DNA from 4 places in the Priestia sp. 40 genome. Region 2 is predicted to be linked to each of the others. Evidence: riboswitches for the same ligand, from Rfam matches in the RefSeq annotation. Region 2 holds a riboswitch; each other region holds the start of a gene.

The links. A riboswitch is a leader RNA that binds a small molecule or an ion and turns the genes downstream of it on or off. The one in region 2 is predicted to bind thiamine pyrophosphate.
Region 1: it holds a riboswitch for thiamine pyrophosphate, as region 2 does, so the genes downstream of both, ACO1DI_RS16970 (thiamine phosphate synthase) here and tenA (thiaminase II) in region 2, are expected to answer to the same signal.
Region 3: it holds a riboswitch for thiamine pyrophosphate, as region 2 does, so the genes downstream of both, ACO1DI_RS15235 (acetylornithine deacetylase) here and tenA (thiaminase II) in region 2, are expected to answer to the same signal.
Region 4: it holds a riboswitch for thiamine pyrophosphate, as region 2 does, so the genes downstream of both, thiT (energy-coupled thiamine transporter ThiT) here and tenA (thiaminase II) in region 2, are expected to answer to the same signal.

What each region holds. Positions count from the first base shown of each region.
Region 1 covers NZ_JBMPZA010000015.1:408,022-413,296, reverse strand. The annotation lists gene ACO1DI_RS16995 (amino acid ABC transporter permease) at 1-527, opposite strand, end outside; gene ACO1DI_RS16990 (amino acid ABC transporter substrate-binding protein) at 511-1,332, opposite strand; gene ACO1DI_RS16985 (fluoride efflux transporter FluC) at 1,674-2,072, shown strand; gene ACO1DI_RS16980 (fluoride efflux transporter FluC) at 2,129-2,461, shown strand; gene ACO1DI_RS16975 (hypothetical protein) at 2,509-2,724, shown strand; TPP riboswitch at 2,883-2,984, shown strand; gene ACO1DI_RS16970 (thiamine phosphate synthase) at 3,107-3,730, shown strand; gene thiO (glycine oxidase ThiO) at 3,714-4,841, shown strand; gene thiS (sulfur carrier protein ThiS) at 4,838-5,041, shown strand; gene ACO1DI_RS16955 (thiazole synthase) at 5,047-5,275, shown strand, end outside.
Region 2 covers NZ_JBMPZA010000016.1:33,624-38,898, forward strand. The annotation lists gene ACO1DI_RS18555 (sodium-dependent transporter) at 1-247, opposite strand, end outside; gene ACO1DI_RS18560 (hypothetical protein) at 418-600, opposite strand; gene ACO1DI_RS18565 (TspO/MBR family protein) at 903-1,649, opposite strand; TPP riboswitch at 1,879-1,977, shown strand; gene tenA (thiaminase II) at 2,073-2,762, shown strand; gene ACO1DI_RS18575 (aldehyde dehydrogenase) at 2,791-4,191, opposite strand; gene ACO1DI_RS18580 (ArsR/SmtB family transcription factor) at 4,205-4,507, opposite strand; gene ACO1DI_RS18585 (SDR family NAD(P)-dependent oxidoreductase) at 4,520-5,275, opposite strand, start outside.
Region 3 covers NZ_JBMPZA010000015.1:59,944-65,218, reverse strand. The annotation lists gene ACO1DI_RS15250 (MurR/RpiR family transcriptional regulator) at 1-829, shown strand, start outside; gene ACO1DI_RS15245 (PTS transporter subunit EIIC) at 919-2,280, shown strand; gene ACO1DI_RS15240 (MupG family TIM beta-alpha barrel fold protein) at 2,277-3,287, shown strand; TPP riboswitch at 3,507-3,609, shown strand; gene ACO1DI_RS15235 (acetylornithine deacetylase) at 3,724-5,001, shown strand; gene tenA (thiaminase II) at 5,007-5,275, shown strand, end outside.
Region 4 covers NZ_JBMPZA010000019.1:76,665-81,939, reverse strand. The annotation lists gene eutC (ethanolamine ammonia-lyase subunit EutC) at 1-225, opposite strand, end outside; gene ACO1DI_RS21980 (ethanolamine ammonia-lyase subunit EutB) at 240-1,610, opposite strand; gene ACO1DI_RS21975 (ethanolamine ammonia-lyase reactivating factor EutA) at 1,637-3,055, opposite strand; gene thiT (energy-coupled thiamine transporter ThiT) at 3,212-3,820, opposite strand; TPP riboswitch at 3,853-3,953, opposite strand; lysine riboswitch at 4,128-4,312, shown strand; gene ACO1DI_RS21965 (amino acid permease) at 4,415-5,275, shown strand, end outside.

The sequences.
Region 1 (5,275 bases), on a different contig from region 2:
AGTGACGTATCTTTAATAAGGCTAATAAAAGAGTTAGATAATGGCGGAATCGATACACGTGCTGCTTGCGGTAAAATAATCCGTCTTAACGCTTGGGAATAGGTCATACCAAGTGAGTAGCCAGCTTCCCACTGTCCTTTAGGAATAGATTGAATCGCTGCTCGGATAATTTCAGATGCATACGCACCTACACTTAATGAAAATCCAATAATAGCAGAGATAAATGGGTCAATTGTTATATCTAAATTGGGTAAGCCGTAGAAAATAATAAATAATTGCACAAGCAGCGGTGTACCTCGAATAATCGATACATAGATGCGCGCAATTATATTTAAAACTTTTATAGATGATAAACGAGCCAAGGCTGTTAAGACAGCTAAAATGATACCGAGTACAAACGTGATTAATGTTAGTGGAATAGAATATTGAATAGCTCCCTTTAGCATTGGTAAGAGAGATGATTGAGCGATTGAAATCAATTGATTCAATCGCTCTCCATCAGGGAAAATATTATTTAGGAGAAACATCTTCGCCAAACCATTTCTTAGAAATTTTTGCGTATGTTCCGTCTTTTTTCATATCTTTCAATGCTTTGTTTACTTCATCCACTAACTTACCGCTGTCTTTTCTAAACATAAAGCCGCTTGCAGCACCATCGGATTTTTCATCCGCGATTTTGATAGGTGCGTTAGGGTGCTTTTTCTTATAGTCAAGGAACGATAATTTATCGTTGATTGTAGCATCAACACGGTTTGCGCTCATTAGTTCTACTGCTTGAGCAAAACCTTCAGCACTCGTAATGTTTGCACCATAAGATTGAGCCATGTCTTTATAGTTACTTGTTAATGACTGCGCTGATTTTTTTCCTTTTAAATCTTTAAATGATTTGATATCTTTTTCGTCTTTACGAACAATTAATACAGCCCCTGACTGGATGTATGGATCAGAGAAATCGTATTTCTTTTGACGATCTTCACGAATACCAACTTCATTAGCAATCATGTCAAATCGTTTAGCATCTAATCCAGCAAACATGCCATCCCACTGTGTTTCTTTGAACTCAGCTTTTACGCCAAGACGTTTAGCTACTTCTTGAGCCAATTCTACATCAAACCCAGTTAGCTTTTGTTTGTCATCATGAAAAGTGAACGGAGGGTATGTACCTTCAGTTCCAATTGTTAATACACCATCTTTTTTCACTTTATTATATAAATCCTCTTGTGAAGATTTATTGTCTCCATTGTTTGCTTCATTTTTTGAGCTAGAACCGCATGCGGCAAGCACAACTGTGAAAGCTAATAGTAGCGACAAAAGTGCAGCAAATTTCTTCATTTTCTAAACCCCCTAGTATTCTGATAGGAAATGATACTCTGTGATACTAAACAAGAACACAGCAAAAGTCAACAAAAAAAACTTATACGATTAATGTGACTTAAAATAAGGGAAATATACCTTCTATACACGGTTTGTCATAAGGATACAGAAAGATTTTAGAATTTGGATTAAATGGATTTTTAAGGGATATCCGAGGAGTAAAAAGGAAGTTTCATGCGACGATTTTCTCTTTCATTTTTTCATGACTTTTGGTGCAATAAACATATAGTTAAATGTTAAGGTAGAAATAAATTCCTTATGGTACACTTAAAGAAGAATTTATGAAACGGAGCGATATGATGAAAGCCATAAACTTAATCTCAATTGCCTTTGGTGCTATCGCTGGTACGTATGCACGTTATTTTCTAAATCTTTCCTTATTATATACGGGGTATCCAATAGGAACAGTAATTGAAAACCTATTAGGTAGCTTCATATTAGGACTATTAACGGGATTTTTTGCGTGGAAACAGCCAAAGGAATGGATCAAGCTTGGACTAGGCGTGGGCTTATGCGGCGGTTTTACCACGTATTCAACGTTTGCAGGAGACTTCGTTTCTCTCACTCAGCATTATTTATGGGGTGGAGCCATTTATTTCATTGTCTCTTTAGTAGGCGGAATCCTTTTTGCTTTAGCAGGCTATCTATGCGGTGAAACGGCAGGAAAAAATTTAGTAAAAGTACATGAGGTGAAGTAAATGAGCATAGTGAGCTTGGCACTTGGGGGGCAGCTGGAGGCATATGCCGTTATCTTTTGGGATTAAAGGTTACAAAAACAGCTTCAAATCCTCCTTTTCCAGTATCAATGCTGTTTGTTAACTTGCTTGGTGCGTTTGGACTTGGTCTTTTTTACGGTAGTTATTATGGAAAGGTTCCGAGTCATGCTTATAATGATTCAATATTTCTAATGATCGGCATTGGTTTTTTCGGGGCTTTTACCACTTTTTCAACGTTTAGTGTGGAAACCGTGCAGTTAATTCGAGAAAAATCTTATCAGAAAATGTTGGTGTACGTGGGGATTTCAGCATTTGGAACAATTGGTTTATTTACAGTGGGTTTACTGGCAGGAACGTTTTTATTTAAATAAAGAGAACGTTTCTAGTAGGGAAAAACAAAAAGACGGAGAAGTAGAGAATGGATAGAAAAGCAGAAGTTTGGAAATACATTTTGTTGATTGTTGCTGTTGCAGGTCAGATCATCGGTTTTTTATTTTTATTTATAAATGTTGTGGCGGCATTTATTTTTTACGGTTTTTATATTCTAACTTTTATTATGTTACTCCTGCTGTTTATATGGGATCGGAAAAAGGAAAAAGACAAAGAAGAATTTGACGACTATACCGATTACTAACCATATAAAAAGCAGAATGGTGCGGTGCGCCGGGCCTCTTAGTAAAGAAGCTTAAAAGATACATCTATAAAAGGAAGAGAGCCGTAAGAGCATAAAGAGATATTGTATTTACATCTAGTTGTGTTATAATTTTAAGTGCAAAAACAAAATCAATAAATAGCAATCACTAGGGGAGCTTTTTGAAGCTGAGACGAATGCATTTCGGACCCTTTGAACCTGATCTGGTTTGTACCAGCGTAGGGAAGTGGCGATCATGTTTACATAACGATACATGCTAACCACTCTACGTTGTAGGGTGGTTTTTTTGTATGTAATAAAGCCCTCTACACAAGATAAAGTGATTGAAATTTCTCTTTATTCTGAATGGAAAGGTTTCGATCATATGGATATTCCTAAATTTCATGTCATTACAACAGATAAGCAGCCAATTGAAGAGGTTCGGGACATTTTAACGGCTATCGTGCCTTTTGCGGGTGCCATTCATATTAGAGAAAAAAAGAAAACAGCAAAGCAGATTCAATGTTTACTAGAAAGCCTGCCATTTTGTCGCTCTAAAATTATTGTAAATGACCGAGTTGATGTAGCGCATGCTTTAAAAGCAAAAGGGGTGCAGCTTGCCTATCATAGTTTAGACGTTTCGTGCGTTAGAGACGCATTTCCTTCTCTTATTGTCGGAAAATCAGTTCACTCTGTGGAAGAAGCTCTAGAAGCTGAAAAAGATGGAGCTCACTATATTCTATACGGACATATTTATTCAACTCATTCAAAAAAAGAATTAAAAAGCCGAGGGATAGCAGCGTTAAAAGAAGTAGTAGACGCTGTGAAGATACCAGTTATTGCGATTGGTGGAATTACACCTGTAAATGCCAAAGAGGTGCTGCAAACAGGAGCACACGGTATAGCTGTGATGTCTGGTGTCATGCTTGCGCAAGATCCGCTTAAAGCAATCAAACAATATTCTCATATATGGACATCTGGAGGTGGAGAAAATGAAGCAGCATTATGATGTACTGTTAGTCGGAGGAGGCATAATTAGCTCTTCTATCGCTTATCATTTGTCAAAACAAGGAGCGTCAGTAGCCATTCTTGAGCGCAATCAAATTGGTTGTGAAGCTTCAAGTGCAGCTGCTGGTATTTTAGGTGCTCAAGCTGAAATTGATGAAGAAGGTCCTCTTTTAGACCTTGCTATTAAGAGCAGAAGTATGTTTCCTGAACTGGTGAAGGAACTAAAAGAAAAAACGGCAATCGACGTAGAGCTTATTCAAAAAGGCTTATTAAAAGTCGCTGTAACAGAAGAAGATGCACACGTATTAAAGAAAAAAGCCGATCAGCATCATCAATGGGACAAAGATGTAAGATGGATCGACGTAAAAGAAGCGCGGTTGTTAGAACCGGGGCTCTCTCCAGACATATACGGAGCCATTACAATACCTGGAGACGGCCAGCTAGCTCCGGCTAAGTTAACACATGCTCTTGCTCATGGAGCCTTGTATCACGGAGCAGATGTATTTGAATACTGTGACGTTCATTCTCTTATTACGGAAAATGAAACAGTAAAAGGTGTACAGACGTCTAAAGGCTCTTTTTATGGAGGAAAAGTAGTGATCGCAGCAGGCTCATGGGCTAAACGTTTTATTTCTTCTGAACATTTAGGTCAGGTATTTCCTGTAAAAGGAGAGTGTATTGCTCTTCAAAGTCATAAGCCGCTGCTTTCTAAAACGATTTTTTTAGATGAAGGTTTTTATTTAGTGCCAAAGGCTGGTGGAAGAATCGTAATCGGGGCAACTAAGCTGCAGCATGATTTTACTAAGACCGTTTCTGCACAAGGTATTCAATTTCTGCTGGATAAAGCTGCTGTGCTTCTGCCGGCTATTAAAGAAGCCACATTTGAAAAAGCATGGGCAGGTCTTCGTCCACAAACAAATGATGGCTGGCCTTATTTAGGAGAGCATCCTGAAATAGCGAATCTACACATGGCGTTTGGCCACTACCGAAACGGTATTTTATTAAGTGCTGCAACTGGAAAAATTATGGCTGATGCTTTGGTAGGGAAAGAGCCGAATCATTCATTTTTTACATCATTTCAGCTAACGAGAGTAATGGAGGGAGTTCATTGAATCTAATCATTAATGGTAAGAACGTTACTGTTGGAGATGAAATTGAAACGGTCGAGCACTTGTTGCAGGCTCAGAACCTGCATGAACGAGTGGTAATTGTTGAGCTAAACAAGAACATTTTACAAAAAGAAGAACATAGTGATGCAAGTTTAAAAGATGGAGATACATTAGAAGTCGTTTCATTTGTAGGAGGAGGATGAAGAGTATGTTAAAAATTGGACAATATACATTTAATTCACGTTTATTATTAGGAACAGGGAAATTTCCGGACTTTACGACTCAGCGTCAAGCGGTAGAAGAGTCGGAAACAGAAATTTTAACATTTGCTGTTAGACGAATGGATATTTTTGATCAAAATCAGCCTAATTTACTAGAAGCGCTTGATGTGAAGCGTTTCACTCTGTTACCTAACACGGCTGGAGCAAAAACTGCAG
Region 2 (5,275 bases):
ACTTCGGGGCAATTGCCTTATAAGCACTAATTGCTTCTTTTCCCGTATGTCTTCCAATGATAAATTCTGCCAGCAGAAGCGGCAATCCAATAAAAATTGTAAATAAAATAAACAACGCAAAAAATGCTCCACCGCCACTGGTTCCCGTTACGTATGGAAATTTCCATATCGCTCCTAGACCAATTGCTGCCCCAGCAGATGCTAAAATAAAACCGAGGCGTGAAGACCACTGATTTCCTTTACTCATATAATGTTACTCTCTCCTCTTCTAAACTCAAAACTCACCTGATTAGTACTGTACCATAAATGCAGAAGAAAATCATTCCCGTTTTACTTTTTTGTATAAAATGATATTTATATAAAAAAATGAAGAAGCAGCGGCTTCTTCATTTTAGGTTCGATCTTTTTATTCAACAATTATTCTCTGTACGATGACTCATCTCCACGGTAGGCTTCCTGATTTGATATTTCTTCAATATGCATATGCCCTTCTCTTTCTAACCGAAGAACCGTACGCTCTGCATCTTCATAACTCTCGCAGGTCACTTGTTTATACTCCATAGTATCTTTATCTGTGTAAGCGACTATATATGTTTCCATTTTAACTCCTCCTATATAACCTATATGTAACGTATGTTGCCTTTTTCATTTATTTCTAAACATATAGGCTCCAAACCAAGAGCCTAGCATACTATAATAACGGGACTTCAATTTAAAAAAGTTGAATTTTTCATTACGCACCGATGCAACATGGAGGTTACACTTATGACATTTATTTTATCATTCGTACCAATTGTTGTTCCGTTTGGTATTTTAATTAGCTTAATTGCTTTTACAGCTGCTTTTTTACAATCAAAAGAGCATCATAAAAAGCTCTAGCTTATATAGGCTAGAGCTTCTTTTTACAAACGTCTATAGCGCTTAATCAATCCTACAATAATAGCAATTGCTAATAAAACAACTGAAATAATGACCGTGATTACAATGGACTGATTTCCACTTTGTTTTACCGCAATGGCAATATAAGCCCAAACAAAAACAAGCGGATAAACAGCGTCTCGGTTTTTTAATGTGAATGTAATGCCAAGCACGGCCCCTACTAGCAGCATAATAATCGTCCAGGCTAACTCGTTTAAGCCAAGCAAATGTTCTATTCCATTCGCTTGAAATACGACAAACACATTAACAATAGTCGCAACGGAAATCCAGCCAAGATAAAGGGAAATCGGCAGACGCATGAACCATGTTGTCATCCGAGAATGCTGAATGATGGAATACACAACCATTAATGTACCCAAAATAAAGAACATAACTAAAAGTGATAACTTATAGTAATCGTTTTGGAAAATAAAAATCCATGCACTGTTCAACAAACAGTTTAGGAAAAACCAAATGCCTATACGTGCGTATATCTCCTTTTGATCTTCTCTTGCAAAAAATTGACGTATAACCCAAATGGTTAATAATAAATAAATAACGCCCCAGATAGCAAAGGCATAACCGGCTGGTGTAAACAACGTAGGAACTTGTGCAGAAGCCTCTGCCGTTGTTTTTCCTCCTATTGGAATAGCATTTGCTAAATAATTCACAAGTAGTGTAATAGCCAAACCTACTACATTTAATACGGCATACAAACGAAATTTTGCCATTTTATTCTCTCCTTTCTTCTATTTATAGGGGGAAATGTTTTGGAGACCAAAACGGCTCTTCCCTTCATTAATACCTCTTCTCCCCTAAAAATATGCATTTTTACACAAAAATGATTAAAAACAGCTTAAAGAAGCTGCCTCTTTAAGGGATAAAAAACAGTTTGCTTCCAAGTTTTAATATCACTTTTCATTTTTCAGAATATATGGTAAGTTAAACATAGATTAACAGGAAGTCCACTAGGGGTGCCCATCGGCTGAGACAAGTTTTCTTGATCCCTTTGAACCTGATCTGGCTCATACCAGCGTAGGAAAGTGGCAATGTTCAGTTTCTTACTGTCCTTTGCCACTCCGCTTATAAACGGAGTGTTTTTTATTTCCTTTATGTGCTTGTTTGTGACTTCCTCATATTAAAGGAGGATTTTGATGTCATTTTCATCTCAATTAAGACAAGAAGCAAACTATATTTACGAAGCAATTTTTAACCATCCTTTTATTAAAGGAATTGCTGAAGGAAACGTGCCAAAAGAAGCGCTTATTCACTACGTTTCTCAAGACTATGAATACTTAACAGCATTTGTCCGCATTTACGGCGCTGCTTTAACAAAATGCCGCACGCGCACCGAAATGGAAGCCTTTAATGCCGGCATTTCTACGGTGTTACATAGTGAAGTCCACCCTCACAATAATTTTTGTGAAGTAGCAGGCGTACGCTATGAAGACCTTCACACTGAGACGCTTTCACCGACGGCTAGTCACTACATCAATCATATGATGAGCGTTGCGCATACAGGCAGCTTAGCGGAAATCATTGCCGTGCTCCTTCCATGCCCGTGGACGTACGTTGAAATTGGCCAGCGCATTACAGAGCAAGTAAATCCATCTCCTTCTCATCCTTTTTATGAATGGATTCAGTTTTATAATAATGAAGAAATGAATGGCACAACACAATGGTTTTGCAACAAGCTTGATGAACTTGCAGAGCAAGCGACTGAAGAAGAACGTAACCGTATGAAAGATCACTTCATCAAAAGCTGTGAACTCGAGTATTTATTTTGGGAAATGGCATATACCCAAGAAAAATGGCCGCTTTCTCAGCTTTCACTTTCAAAATAACAAAAGAGCCTCCTATCAGGAGGCTCTTTTATTTCAATAATTTTTTAATCATTTTCAAGCTTTGTTTTTCCGAAGGATAGCGGAATGACAAATCAAACTTGGTTGTTTGAGACAGCATGCTTTTAAAATGAGAAAATGTCCGGAAGCTGTCTTCTCCATGATATTGACCCGTACCGCTTTCTCCTACTCCGCCAAAGGGTAAATACGGCGTAGCGATATGCATAAGCGTATCATTTATACAGCCTCCTCCAAATGAAAGACGCTCCGTTATGACGTTTTGCACATCTTCACTTTCTGTAAATAAGTAAAGAGCTAACGGCTTAGCTTTTTCTTGGACTTTGTGAACGACTTCGTCTAGCGTTTCGTATTCAATTAAAGGAAGAATTGGTCCAAAGATTTCTTCTTGCATAACGTCCGAATTCCAGCTCACTTCACTTAACACCGTAGGCTCTATTGTTAACCTGTCCTTCTGATATCCGCCTCCAACTATAGCATTTCCGTCTTTTAAAAACTCAACTAGCCGAGTAAAATGGCGCTCACTGACAATACGGCCGTAGCGGTCGCTTTCAAGTGGATTACTACCGTAAAATTGATAAATTGCTTCGCGAAGTTTCTCTACCAGCTGCGCTTTCACTTTTTTATGCACGAGCAAATAATCAGGAGCAACACACGTTTGGCCTGCATTCATTCCTTTGCCAAACATAATTCGTTTCGCTGCAAGATCTAGGTTTGCATCTTCATGTACAATGCACGGACTTTTCCCACCTAGCTCAAGCGTGACTGGAATAAGCTGCTTCCCTGCTTCTTGCATAATAATTTTCCCTACATTTACACTTCCCGTAAAGAAAATATAATCAAGGGGCTGTTTTAAAAGCAGGCTTGTCGTGTCTACAGCGCCTTCAATCACCGTCACAAATGCTGGATCAAAAGCCTCAGCTAGTAATTCTTGTATAACGCGAGATACGCTAGGCGTTAATTCAGAAGGTTTGATAATCGCCGTGTTTCCAGCGGCAATCGCTCCTACTAAAGGAGACAGCGCTAATTGAAACGGATAGTTCCACGGGGCAATAATTAACGCGACTCCATACGGTTCAGGAACAATTTTCCCTTTAGAGCCCACATGTGTTAAAGCGGTTTTTACTTTTTTAGGCTTCATCCATTTTGCTAAATGCTTAAGCGTAAATCGAATCTCCTCTAGTAAAATTCCAATTTCCGACGTGTACGCCTCTACTTCAGATTTATTTAAGTCTTGTTTTAACGCATCCATAATTCTCTGCTCGTTTTGTTTGACTACGTCTCTGAGCTTATTCAGCGCTTGAATGCGGCTGCTGATGCTCTTTGTCTTTTGCGCATAGAAATATTGCTTTTGTGTGGAGACAATATGCTCAATGACCGTTTCATCTGTGATATAGAATTGCTCGTATTTCATCTCTTTCATCTCCCTATAAACATTCGGCTTCAACTGTAGCAAGCAAGCTTTTTAATAGCTCAACTGCCTCGTTTAAAGCTAATGAATAATATCTCTGCGTCCCTTTTTGCTCAATTTTTACAAGCTTTTGATCGCGTAAAATTTTTAAATGATGAGAAATTGCCGGTCGTGATAAAGTAGACTCGTTTGCAATCTCATTAACGGTTAAGGGCTCTTTTTCGGCGAGCAGCAAAATAATGTCTTGTCTTGCTGAATCACTTAGGGCCTGAAAGACAGGAATGCTGGCACGAAATAACTCGACTGCTTTTTCACTCATACATAATCTCCTTTATTTAATTTCTTGTGTTCTGCGCACAACGGAGGAAAGCCATTTTCTTGGCACGAAGCGCGGGATGAACGTGGCAAGGCGAAACTGTACTCCTGGTACAATAACCGTCTGCCCTTTCATAAATTTTTTATAGCCCACTTTAACAACTGTTTCTACATCCATTGCACCGCTTTGAAAAAGCTTGGAGTTGCTTAGCTGGGCTCGGTCGCTAAAACCAGTTTTAGTTGGACCTGGGCATAGAGCACTTACCGTTACATTGGTACCTTTTAATTCATTTTCAAGGGCCTCTGTGAAAGATAACACGTACGCTTTTGTTGCGTAATATACCGTCATAAGCGGACCCGGCATAAATGCAGCAACAGATGCAATGTTTAAAATTTTTCCGCGGTTTCTTTTGACCATATCGGGTAAAAATAATTTTGTTAAATGAGTTAATGCTCGAATATTTAAATCAATCATGTTTAACTCTTCATCTAAAGCTGTTTCAATAAATTTGCCGTATAGTCCAAAACCAGCATTGTTCACTAAATAATCAACGTGCATTTTTTTATTTTTAAGTTCTTCATATAATGACTGTATCTCTTCTTCTCTTGATAAATCCTTAACAACCGTTACCACTTCAATATTATAAGTAGATTTTAAATTCTCTCCAAGCGCTGTTAGTTTATCAGCGCTTCTGGCAACTAAAATTACAGGATGTCCATCCTTTGCGAATTGATAAGCTAACTCTTTACCTATTCCTCCGGACGCACCGGT
Region 3 (5,275 bases), on a different contig from region 2:
TAAAAACACGGTGGCTAAGCTTCCGGATTCGGAGAGGAAAATTGCTGAATATATTTTAAACAACCCGCATACTGTGGTAAACAGTACGGCTGGGGAACTAGGAAGACTAGCGAATGCGAGCAGTGCCGCTGTTATTCGTTTGTGTAAATCTATCGGGGTTAGCGGCTTTCAAGAATTAAAGGTAAGAGTAGCCGGTGATTTAGCTAAAGATACAGAACAAGGATACCGCGATATTGAAACAAACGAAACGATTCAAACTATTGTCAAAAAAACAGTAAGCAACAGCATTCAAAGTTTAAGTGATACGGCCGAGCTTGTGAATTATAAAGAAGCAGAGCGGGCTGTTTTGACATTGATTGAAGCCAAAAACATTCATTTTTTTGGAATCGGTGCTTCACATATTATTGCTATGGATGCGCAACAAAAATTTCTTCGAATTAATAAAAATGCGACGGCTTTTACAGATAGCCATCTAGCAGCTACACTCATCGCAAATGCAAGTAAAGACGATGTAGTTGTGGGCATCTCTTTTTCAGGAGAGACGCCTGAAGTAAGCAATGTCTTATCTTTAGCTAAAAATCGCGGAGTAAAGACGATTAGCTTAACTAAGTACGGACAGTCTACCGTTTCGTCTTTAGCAGATATTTGTTTGTATACGTCTTATTCTCAAGAAGCGCCGTTTCGAAGCGCAGCTACATCGTCTCGTTTAGCCCAGCTTTATGTGATTGATGTTTTATTTTTAAGTATTGCAGCGCAGCAGTACGACCAGACGATTGAGTATATTGACAAAACAAGAGATGCCATTCAGTTTTTGAAAGATAAAAAATAAAAAAAGAAAGCGATTGCAAAAAGGGGATTTTGTGGTCTGTTTCCTCAGTGGCGTATCCATCTAAGAGGAAAATACAAAGGGGGATTAACATGTCTTTAGATAATCATCAATTAGCAAAGGCTGTTTTGGAGATGCTTGGGGGAGCATCCAATATTGAAGCGTATACGCATTGTATGACGCGGCTGCGCGTGACTGTAAAAGATGATTCAATCGTTAAAAAAGCAGATATACGAAAACTTGAAGGCGTGCTCGGGTTAGTGGAAGAAGAGACGCTGCAAATCATTATTGGTCCTGGCAAAGTGAACAAAGTAACAGAGGAGTTTGGAAAGCTAATTGATGAATCCGGCGGTATTAACTTAGAAAATCGTGCAACACAGCGGAAATCGGAGCTAAAAGAAAAAAATGCAACTCCGTTTAAGCTCTTGCTTCGCCGAATTGCAAGTATTTTTATTCCGTTGATACCTGCTCTTGTAGCATCTGGACTTATTACTGGAGTGACAAAAGCAGCTGTGCAAGCGAAGTGGCTTCCGGCGGATTCACAGATTGCTATTCTTTTAACCGTTATCGGAAGCGGTTTATTTGCTTATCTTGGTATTTTAGTAGGTATTAATGCCGCAAAAGAGTTTGGAGGTTCGCCAGCTCTAGGAGGCTTAGCCGGTATTTTAGTCATTAATCCTGCCATAGCTGATATTAAACTTTTTGGGGAAGCACTTCTGCCGGGGCGGGGTGGCTTAATAGGCGTATTGCTTGCAGCAATCTTTATGGCCGTGTTAGAAAAACGAGTACGTAAATTTGTCCCTCAGTCACTGGATATTATTATTACACCAACCGTTACGGTGTTAATTACAGGAATTATTACGTATGTGGTATTCATGCCAATCGGCGGCTTGATTTCAGACGGAATCACAAAAGGTCTTTTAGGAGTTTTAGAGGTTGGAGGAGTTGTAGCAGGCTTTGTTTTAGGGGCAACGTTCTTGCCGCTCGTCATTACGGGACTGCATCAAGGCCTTACTCCTGTTCATTTAGAGCTTATCAATTCAATTGGAGATGATCCGCTTCTTCCTATCCTAGCAATGGGCGGAGCCGGTCAGGTCGGTGCAGCTTTTGCTATTTATATCAAAACAAAGAAAAAACGTTTAAAGCGAGCAATTGGAGGCGCACTTCCTTCAGGACTGCTCGGAATCGGAGAGCCACTTATTTTTGGAGTCACACTTCCTTTAGGGCGGCCATTCTTAACCGCTTGTCTTGGAGCTGGAATCGGCGGAGCGTTTCAGGCGCACTTCCATATTGCAACTGTAGCAGTGGGAGTATCAGGTTTACCGCTTACGTTTTTAGTTCATGCGCATCAAATTCTTCTTTATTTACTTGGATTAGTTATTGCTTACGCAGCAGGCTTTATTTGTACCTATTTCTTTGGATTTAACGATGAAATGGCGAGGGAGTTTGAATGATTGGCATTTCGTTTTATTTGAACGATAGAGATGCCAAACAAAGATTAGTAGAAGCGAGTGAATGCGGCGTTACACGCGCATTCACTTCACTTCACATTCCAGAGGAAAAAGGAGATTTGGCTGAACGGGCAAAAGAATTGCTTCATGTGGCTAGAGAGTGTGGAATAAGCGTGTATGCAGATGTATCCAAGGATACACCAGTTCATTTAGGTATCGAAAGCCTTATGACTCTATCTTCACTTGGCGTATCAGGTATTAGACTAGACGATGGCTTTAGCGTAGAAGAAACGATTTTACTTGCGAATGAGTTTTATATTGCCCTTAATGCAAGTACATTGTCAAAACAAGAAATAGAAGCGCTGTTATCTGCAGGCCTTCATCATCATCAGCTGCTTGCTTGGCATAATTTTTATCCGCGGCCTGAAACAGGGCTTGAAGAAACGTTTTTTCAACAGCAGACAGATTTATTCAATGAACTTTGTATTCCAGTGTGTGCTTATACTCCTGGAGAAGGCGAAAAGAGAGGTCCTATTTATCAAGGTCTTCCTACTAGAGAGAAGGACCGTAATAGATGTCCTTTTATCTCTGCAGTAGATTTATACGGATGCGGAGTAACGGAGGTTTATATTGGAGATCCATACGCCAGTTCAAGTTTATTAAAACGTTTAGTTCAATATCAAGAAAACCGCATTATTCCGCTACGCATTCGTTCACCTCATATACAGGGAACGTACAGCGTGCGTCCGGATATATCAAGAGACGTTCTGCGTTTGGTGGATACACGATCTGTAGAACCAGTGCCGCCATATCATACAGTCGAGCGCGGAATTGGAGCAATTACAATGGACAATGATGGCTACGGACGTTACAGAGGAGAGGTTCAAATAGCTAAAAGGAATTTGCCTGCAAATGCTAATGTTAACGTGATTGGGCATGTGATAGAAGAAGATCATGAACTGCTTTCGTTAGTGAGATCGGGTCAAAAACTTGAGCTTATTACTGTCTAAATGGAAAAAACGTGTATTTTTAAAGAAGCCAATAGCTAACTAGTAATCTTACAAAAACAAAGAGCACACACTGCTTGAAGAAGGTGTGTGCTTTTTATTTTACTAAAAAGGAAACTATTTTCATTACCCTATCATGAACCTTTCTATTGAATAAAACGCTTTACTATGATAAAACTATTACAGGTAAACATATGATAATAGATTAATTTCATAGAGATACAACACCACTAGGGGTGCTTTCGAAGCTGAGAGAGACGAGAAGTCTTAACCCTTATAACCTGAACTAGGTAATACTAGCGTAGGAAAGAGGTATTGTAATGCATGTTTTGTATGGGATTTCCTTACGAACTCGTTATAATAATTTTGTGTACATAAACAAAAACACTTCTTTCCTGCGAAAGAAGTGTTTTTTTATGCGTAAAGGAAGGTGTCATAAATGGAAGAAACAATTGATTTGCTTGTCAAACAGGTAGAGGAGCGCAAAGGAGAGTTAATCCAGTTATTAACAACGCTTGTTTCGTATAAAACGCCAGCGCCTCCTGCACGAAATTCTCGTGAAGCGCAGCTGCACGTAGCGAATTTTCTTAAAAACTGCGGTTTCTCCATTGATATGTGGGACTTATATTCTAACGACCCCATCGTAGTGGGTACGTTAAAAGGACAAAAATCAGCTGACTATCAAAGCCTGATTATTAACGGTCATATGGATGTTGCTGAGGTACAAGAAAATGAAAAATGGGAAACAGATCCGTTTGAAGCTGTCGTGAAAGACAATAAAATCATCGGACGCGGAGTTGCTGATATGAAAGGCGGCTTGGCAGGAGCGTTGTTTGCAGTTCAGCTTTTAACGGAAGCAGGAATCAAACTGCCGGGAGACTTGATTTTTGAATCCGTTGTAGGAGAAGAAGTAGGAGAGGCAGGTACGCTGCAATGCTGTCAGAAAGGGTATACAGCTGACTTTGCGCTTGTAGCGGATACGAGTGATTTACATATTCAAGGTCAAGGCGGAGTGATCACGGGATGGATTACGATAAAAAGCAGTAAAACCTATCATGACGGTACACGCCGAAGTATGATTCATGCTGGAGGAGGGCTTTTAGCCGCAAGCGCTATTGAAAAGATGGCAAAAGTGATCGGAGGGCTGCAAGAATTGGAGCGTCACTGGGCTGTTACAAAGAGCTATCCAGGATTTTTGCCAGGGACAAATACGATTAATCCAGCAGTAATCGAAGGCGGAAGACATGCTGCTTTTATTGCAGATGAATGCAGGCTGTGGATCACCGTTCACTATTATCCCAATGAATCGTACGACCAAGTATCAAAAGAAGTGGAAGAATACATTTTAGCTATTGCAAAAGCGGATCCATGGTTAAAAGACAATCTGCCAACCTTTGAATGGGGAGGCACATCGATGATTGAAGACAGAGGAGAAATCTTTCCGTCATTAGAAATTGATGAAAATCATGCAGGAGTGCAGCTGCTTGCAAAGACTCATGAACAAATGGAAGGGAAAAAGCCTCCAATTGATGTGTCAACTAGCGTAACAGACGGGGGATGGCTAGCTGATGCGGGAATTCCGGCGGCTATTTACGGTCCGGGAAATTTAGCAAATGCACATGCTGTGAACGAACAATTAGATATTAATCAGCTTGTTCAATATACAAAAGTGATGGTGCAGTTCATTTATACGTGGCTGCATACGCATAAGGAGTGATCATCATGAAATTTAGTGAACGATTATACGAAAAGCTGCAGCCTATTTGGCGTCAAAATCATAATCATCCCTTCGTACAGGGAATGGGAGACGGAACGCTTGAAAAGGAAAAGTTTCGCTTTTACATGATTCAAGATTACCTTTACCTAATTGATTATGCCAAGTTATTTGCAATTGGAGTCATGAAAGCTACCGATCTTCAAACGATGGGGAAATTTGCAGGCCTTTTAGATTCTACGTTAAATGAAGAAATGAGCCTTCACCGTGAGTATGC
Region 4 (5,275 bases), on a different contig from region 2:
ATGTTCTTTTGACTCCACGCGTGTATTCACAGGAAAAAGGTTAAACTCAGATAGAATATCTTCTGAAACTGCGCCGTATACAGAGTCTACGGCTGCAGCATGATCGGTGCGAAAAGATAAAACGTCTTTTGTTAGCGGCCTTGTTCCTGTACGGCCGACACCTATGCGGGCAGGGGTAAATTGTTTAAGTGTTTCAAGCGGATCGTGATTTGACTTTGGTATCATAGTAAGCACCTTCCTTAAATCAAATTCATAAAAACAGTTGGGTCTCCAGCTCTTGATGTAAACCGTCCGTTTTCCATAATACGCTGATCTTCAAGCCATTTTTGAAATAACGGCGTTGGGGTACGTCCAAGTACATTGCGCACCGTTGCGATATCATGATAACTAAGAGACTGATAGTTTAGCATGCAGTCATCAGCCATAGGCACTCCTATCACAAAGTTCACTCCAGCGGTTCCTAGAAGCATACTTAAATTATCCATATCGTTTTGATCAGCATCCATGTGATTGGTGTAACATACGTCTACTCCCATAGGCAGGCCGTGCATTTTGCCCATAAAGTGATCTTCAAGCCCAGCTCGTAGAACTTGTTTGCTGTTATATAAATATTCAGGTCCAATAAATCCAACAACCGTGTTAACTAAGAAAGGCTTGTAGTGACGAGCTAAGCCGTAGCACCTAGCTTCGAGCGTTACTTGATCAATGTTATAGTGAGCTTCTGCTGACAGTTCAGAACCTTGTCCTGTTTCAAAATACCAGCGGTTTGGACCTTTTGCCGTTCCTTTTTCATGAATTAGCGCTGTCGCTTCATCGAGCATAGACAGTGAAATTCCAAATGAATCATTACCAGCTTCTGTACCTGCTAAACTTTGAAAAATCAAGTCAGCAGATGCTCCTTTTTCGATTGCTCTCATCTGACTTGTTACATGTGATAATACACAGTTTTGAGTAGGGATGGACCATTCATTGATTATATTTTTTGTTTCATTTAAAAGCGCGTAAATATTATCCGTTGTGTCAATAACGGGGTTAATTCCAATAACCGCATCTCCAATTCCATAGCTTAACGCTTCGTATAGAGATGCTCTCATTCCTTTTAAGTTATCTGAAGGATGATTAGGCTGGGCCCGAGAAGCCAATACTCCTTTTTGGCCGATAGTCGTTTGGCAAGTAGTTTGCACTTCTATCTTGGCAGCTCCTTGAATTAAATCTAAATTGGACATAATTTTAGTAGCTGCCGCAATCATTTCGCTGCTTAATCCTTTGCTAAGTGCAAGAAGGTCTTCTCCGCTATGCTGATCAGATAAAATATATTCTCGCAAATCTGCTACCGTCCAGTTTTTTATAATGTCGTAAGCCGATGAATCGATCTGACTTTCGATTATTGCCGAGACGTTGTCTTCATCTGCGCTTAGCAGCGGGTAATTTCGAATATCAGCAAGTGTGATATCAGCTAGAACTTGTTTGGCTGCCATTCGTTCTTTCATTGACTCGGCGCTAATTCCTGCTAGCTGATCTCCAGAACGTTCTTCGTTTGCTTTGGCCATGATTTCTTTTAAGCTATAAAATGAAAATGTTTCTCCTAATAATCGTGTAGTTTTAAACATCGTTTCCTCCTTGTATATTTAGTGGATTAGGATGAAAAAGCGAGCGTTTTAACGGAAACGGAGATTGCTTCTCCAGCTACTGGTAACCCTAAATCGATGTAATCTCCGTGTGTAAAATCAATTTGATCTAAACAAATAATTTCTAATTCTTTCTTCTGTTTGGCTAGTGCTTGTCCTAAGGCTTTTGCAATATCTTGCTCGCATAAAACAACGAGGCACTTAGCTCCCTTAAAACAAGCACCAAATTCAGCGCTTATTACTTTTGCTAATTCTTGAAGCATCTTATAGCTGCAGTAAGGAAAATGCGATAAAGCAATAGCAACGGGAGGATCTTCTGCGCTGAAAATAGTTGAAGCCTGCATGCATGACGCTCGAGCTCTTTCTTGAAACAGCTGCGGATTCCACTCCTCCTCTGGCTGTACAGGTATTTCTATAATCGGAATGTTTTTCAGCGGCAGTTTTTTAGACTTAATGTATACGGTTGATCCGCTAACTTCTGTATTTTGCATGCCAGCCCCAATGACAGTAGCGCGCGTTGTTTCAGCGGCTTGAGATACGTGTATGGATTGAAACTGATACGCTAGCAGAGGACCAATGTCTCCATGTACAGCCACTTCCCTCACTGTTTTCGGCTTTTGCTTCTCCATCATTGCTCCTACCCCTCCTGAAATCATAATTGTTTCTGGTTGGATAGAAGATCTTGTATGAGGAGAAACGAGCAGCGAAGAGGTTTGAATTAGTGCTCTTACATAATTCACGGTTTCTTCAGCTAGTAATTGACAGATAGACGAGAGTTTTTCAAATGTTGCTTTTTCACCTTCTCGCAGTATTAAAGAATTATTTTTTAAAAATTCAGTTAAATAAGGTGAAACGTAGGTAACAAAGCCGTCTGAATTCAGCCGAATTAATCTTCCACCTACATGCAGCGTAAACGTTTCGATCACTTTTCCGTTTTGACATAAAGCGATGTTAGCGGTGCCTCCTCCTACATCAATATTGGCAATTACTGCATTTGTTTCAGCGGAATGTTGGATTGCTCCTGATCCTTTTGCCGCCAATATTCCTTCCAAGTCAGCACCGGCTGTTGCAACAACAAAATCTCCAGCATGTTCGGCTAGATAGTGAACGATAGTTTCTGCATTTTGCTTTCTAGCAGTTTCTCCTGTGATGATCACAGCGCCCGCCTCCACTTGATCTAAGGAGATTTCTGCATTCTTGTACTCTTGTTCTAGTAGTACCGTTAATCGTTGAACATCGATTTCAACCTCGTTTAGCATAGGTGTGGTATAGATAGAACTTGCATACGTTACTTGACGATCAATAATTTGACAGCCTGGCAGCGTAAACTGATTTTGTTGATTTGCTATTAACAGCTTGCTTACAATCAGTTTTGTTGTACTTGTTCCAATATCTAAACCTATGCTCGTGATCCATTTCTGTAGCATGCTATCAATCCTTTATCTCGTTTGAATATGTTGACTATCATAAAACAGTTTTTTGAATATTTCACTAACTATGTTATCAAACCTGACACACTTTTGTGTAAAGAAAGGTGACAAATGACAAAAAAGACTAAATCTTGGTAGATTTAGTCTTTTTTCTTATGATGAATGTGATTTAGTTACAATCATTCTTGATGCCGATGGAATTAACAATGAAAGAATGACTAAGCAGGCTATTAGTGACCCTACCATTGAAATACCGTTCATTGAAAAAGAATACCACAGAGCGGACATACCTTTTGGTGCGTACGATCCCCAGAAAATAATACCAGCAATAAAGTGCCAGAAATAACGTGCGAAGCTTCCGATAATAAGGGATAAAACAATCAAAACAAAAGCTTTTGATCTGTTATTGGTAGCTAAATTTGTTTTAATAGATTGTGAAAAAATACCTCCAAAACCTATAAAAGCAAAAGCCACAATATATTCAATAAATGTTTGTAGCGCTGTTAAAATATAAGCCGTTCCTGTCGCTAACTGCAAAAGCCCCCATAATAGACCAGATAGAGCCCCGCCTTTTACTCCCCAGCGAAAGCACATAATAAAAATGGGCACCATGGAGAACGAAATACTTACAGCCGTTGCAATCTTAATGGAAGGCAAAAGGTCAAGTAGAAGTGCCAATGCTGCAAAAATAGCTATTTCAATTTTAGCCTGTAAAGGTAATTCTTTATTCACGTTTCTCACTCCTGTTTTTGAATCATTCATATCAAACGGTTTACACAGGAGTAAGCAAATATATGCTACTATTCCCACATTCCTACGCTAGCGTTAACTAACAGGTTCTAAGGGTCTGAACATTTCGTTCACTCTCAGCACGGCGGCTCCCCCTGTGGTACGTTTGGATATTTATGTAGTATAAAGACAATGTATATTATACCATATGTAACAAAATAGATTCGAGAGATTTCAAAGATGTTTCTATTTTCTGAATCTATTTTTTATAATGACAATCGTTTTAGTATTTGTTATACTTCTTTTATGTCAATTGAATATAAAAAACCCTCATCCTAATCGATGAGGTAGAGGTCGCAGTTTTTAATAGTAAAGTAACGGAAATGCAGAGAACATTGAGGATGTTGCTTGAAAGGAAAAATTGCCGAAGTTTAGATCACTTCTCGGTTGATTTAAGCTGGGGCTGTCTCCGAACAGGAACAGAACTGTCACATCATGCGAGTGATGTGAAGAGCTATCTTCACGGAAGGTTGACGCGGTTTTCAGATTTAAAAGCGCGCACATATACTGCGGGCTTTTTTTATGTTATCCCGTCTCTTTCCGTACATTCGAAAGGAGTATTTATCTATGCAAGAGCAGCAAGAATTAAAACGTGGGTTGAAATCTCGCCACTTAACGATGATTTCATTAGGAGGAGCCATCGGAACCGGCTTATTCCTAGCAAGTGGTGGAGCAATTCACACAGCAGGACCTGGGGGAGCGCTTTTAGCTTACGCTATCATTGGCGTCATGGTTTACTTTTTGATGACCAGCCTAGCAGAGCTCGCAGCTTATATGCCTGAAGCTGGTTCATTTAGTACGTATGCGTCTCGTTTTGTAGATCCATCCTTTGGTTTCGCTCTCGGCTGGAACTACTGGTATAACTGGGCTATTACGATTGCAGCTGAATTATCCGCTGGAGCCCTTATTATGAAATTTTGGTTCCCAAACTCTTCTTCCATTTTATGGAGTGCCCTGTTTTTATTAATTATGTTTGGGCTTAACTACCTTTCTGTAAAAGGATTTGGTGAATCTGAATTTTGGTTTTCGTTAATTAAAGTAGTAACGGTTATCATCTTTTTAGTTATTGGTATTATGATGATTTTTGGTATCTTTAACAATGAAGCACCAGGTTTTAAAAACTTCACGCTTGGTGATGGACCGATTCACGGTGGATTCTTTACTGTACTAGGTATTTTTATGGCTGCTGGTTTTTCATTCCAAGGAACAGAGTTGCTTGGAGTCGCAGCTGGAGAAAGTGAAGATCCGGAAAAAACGGTTCCTCGCGCAGTTAAACAAGTCTTCTGGCGCATCTTGTTATTTTATATTTTAGCTATTTTTGTTATTGGAATGCTTATTCCATACACAGCGGATTCATTAGCAAGTGATGATGTGCGGGTAAGTCCGTTTACTCTAATATTCGAACGAGCAGGTCTGGCGTTTGCAGCA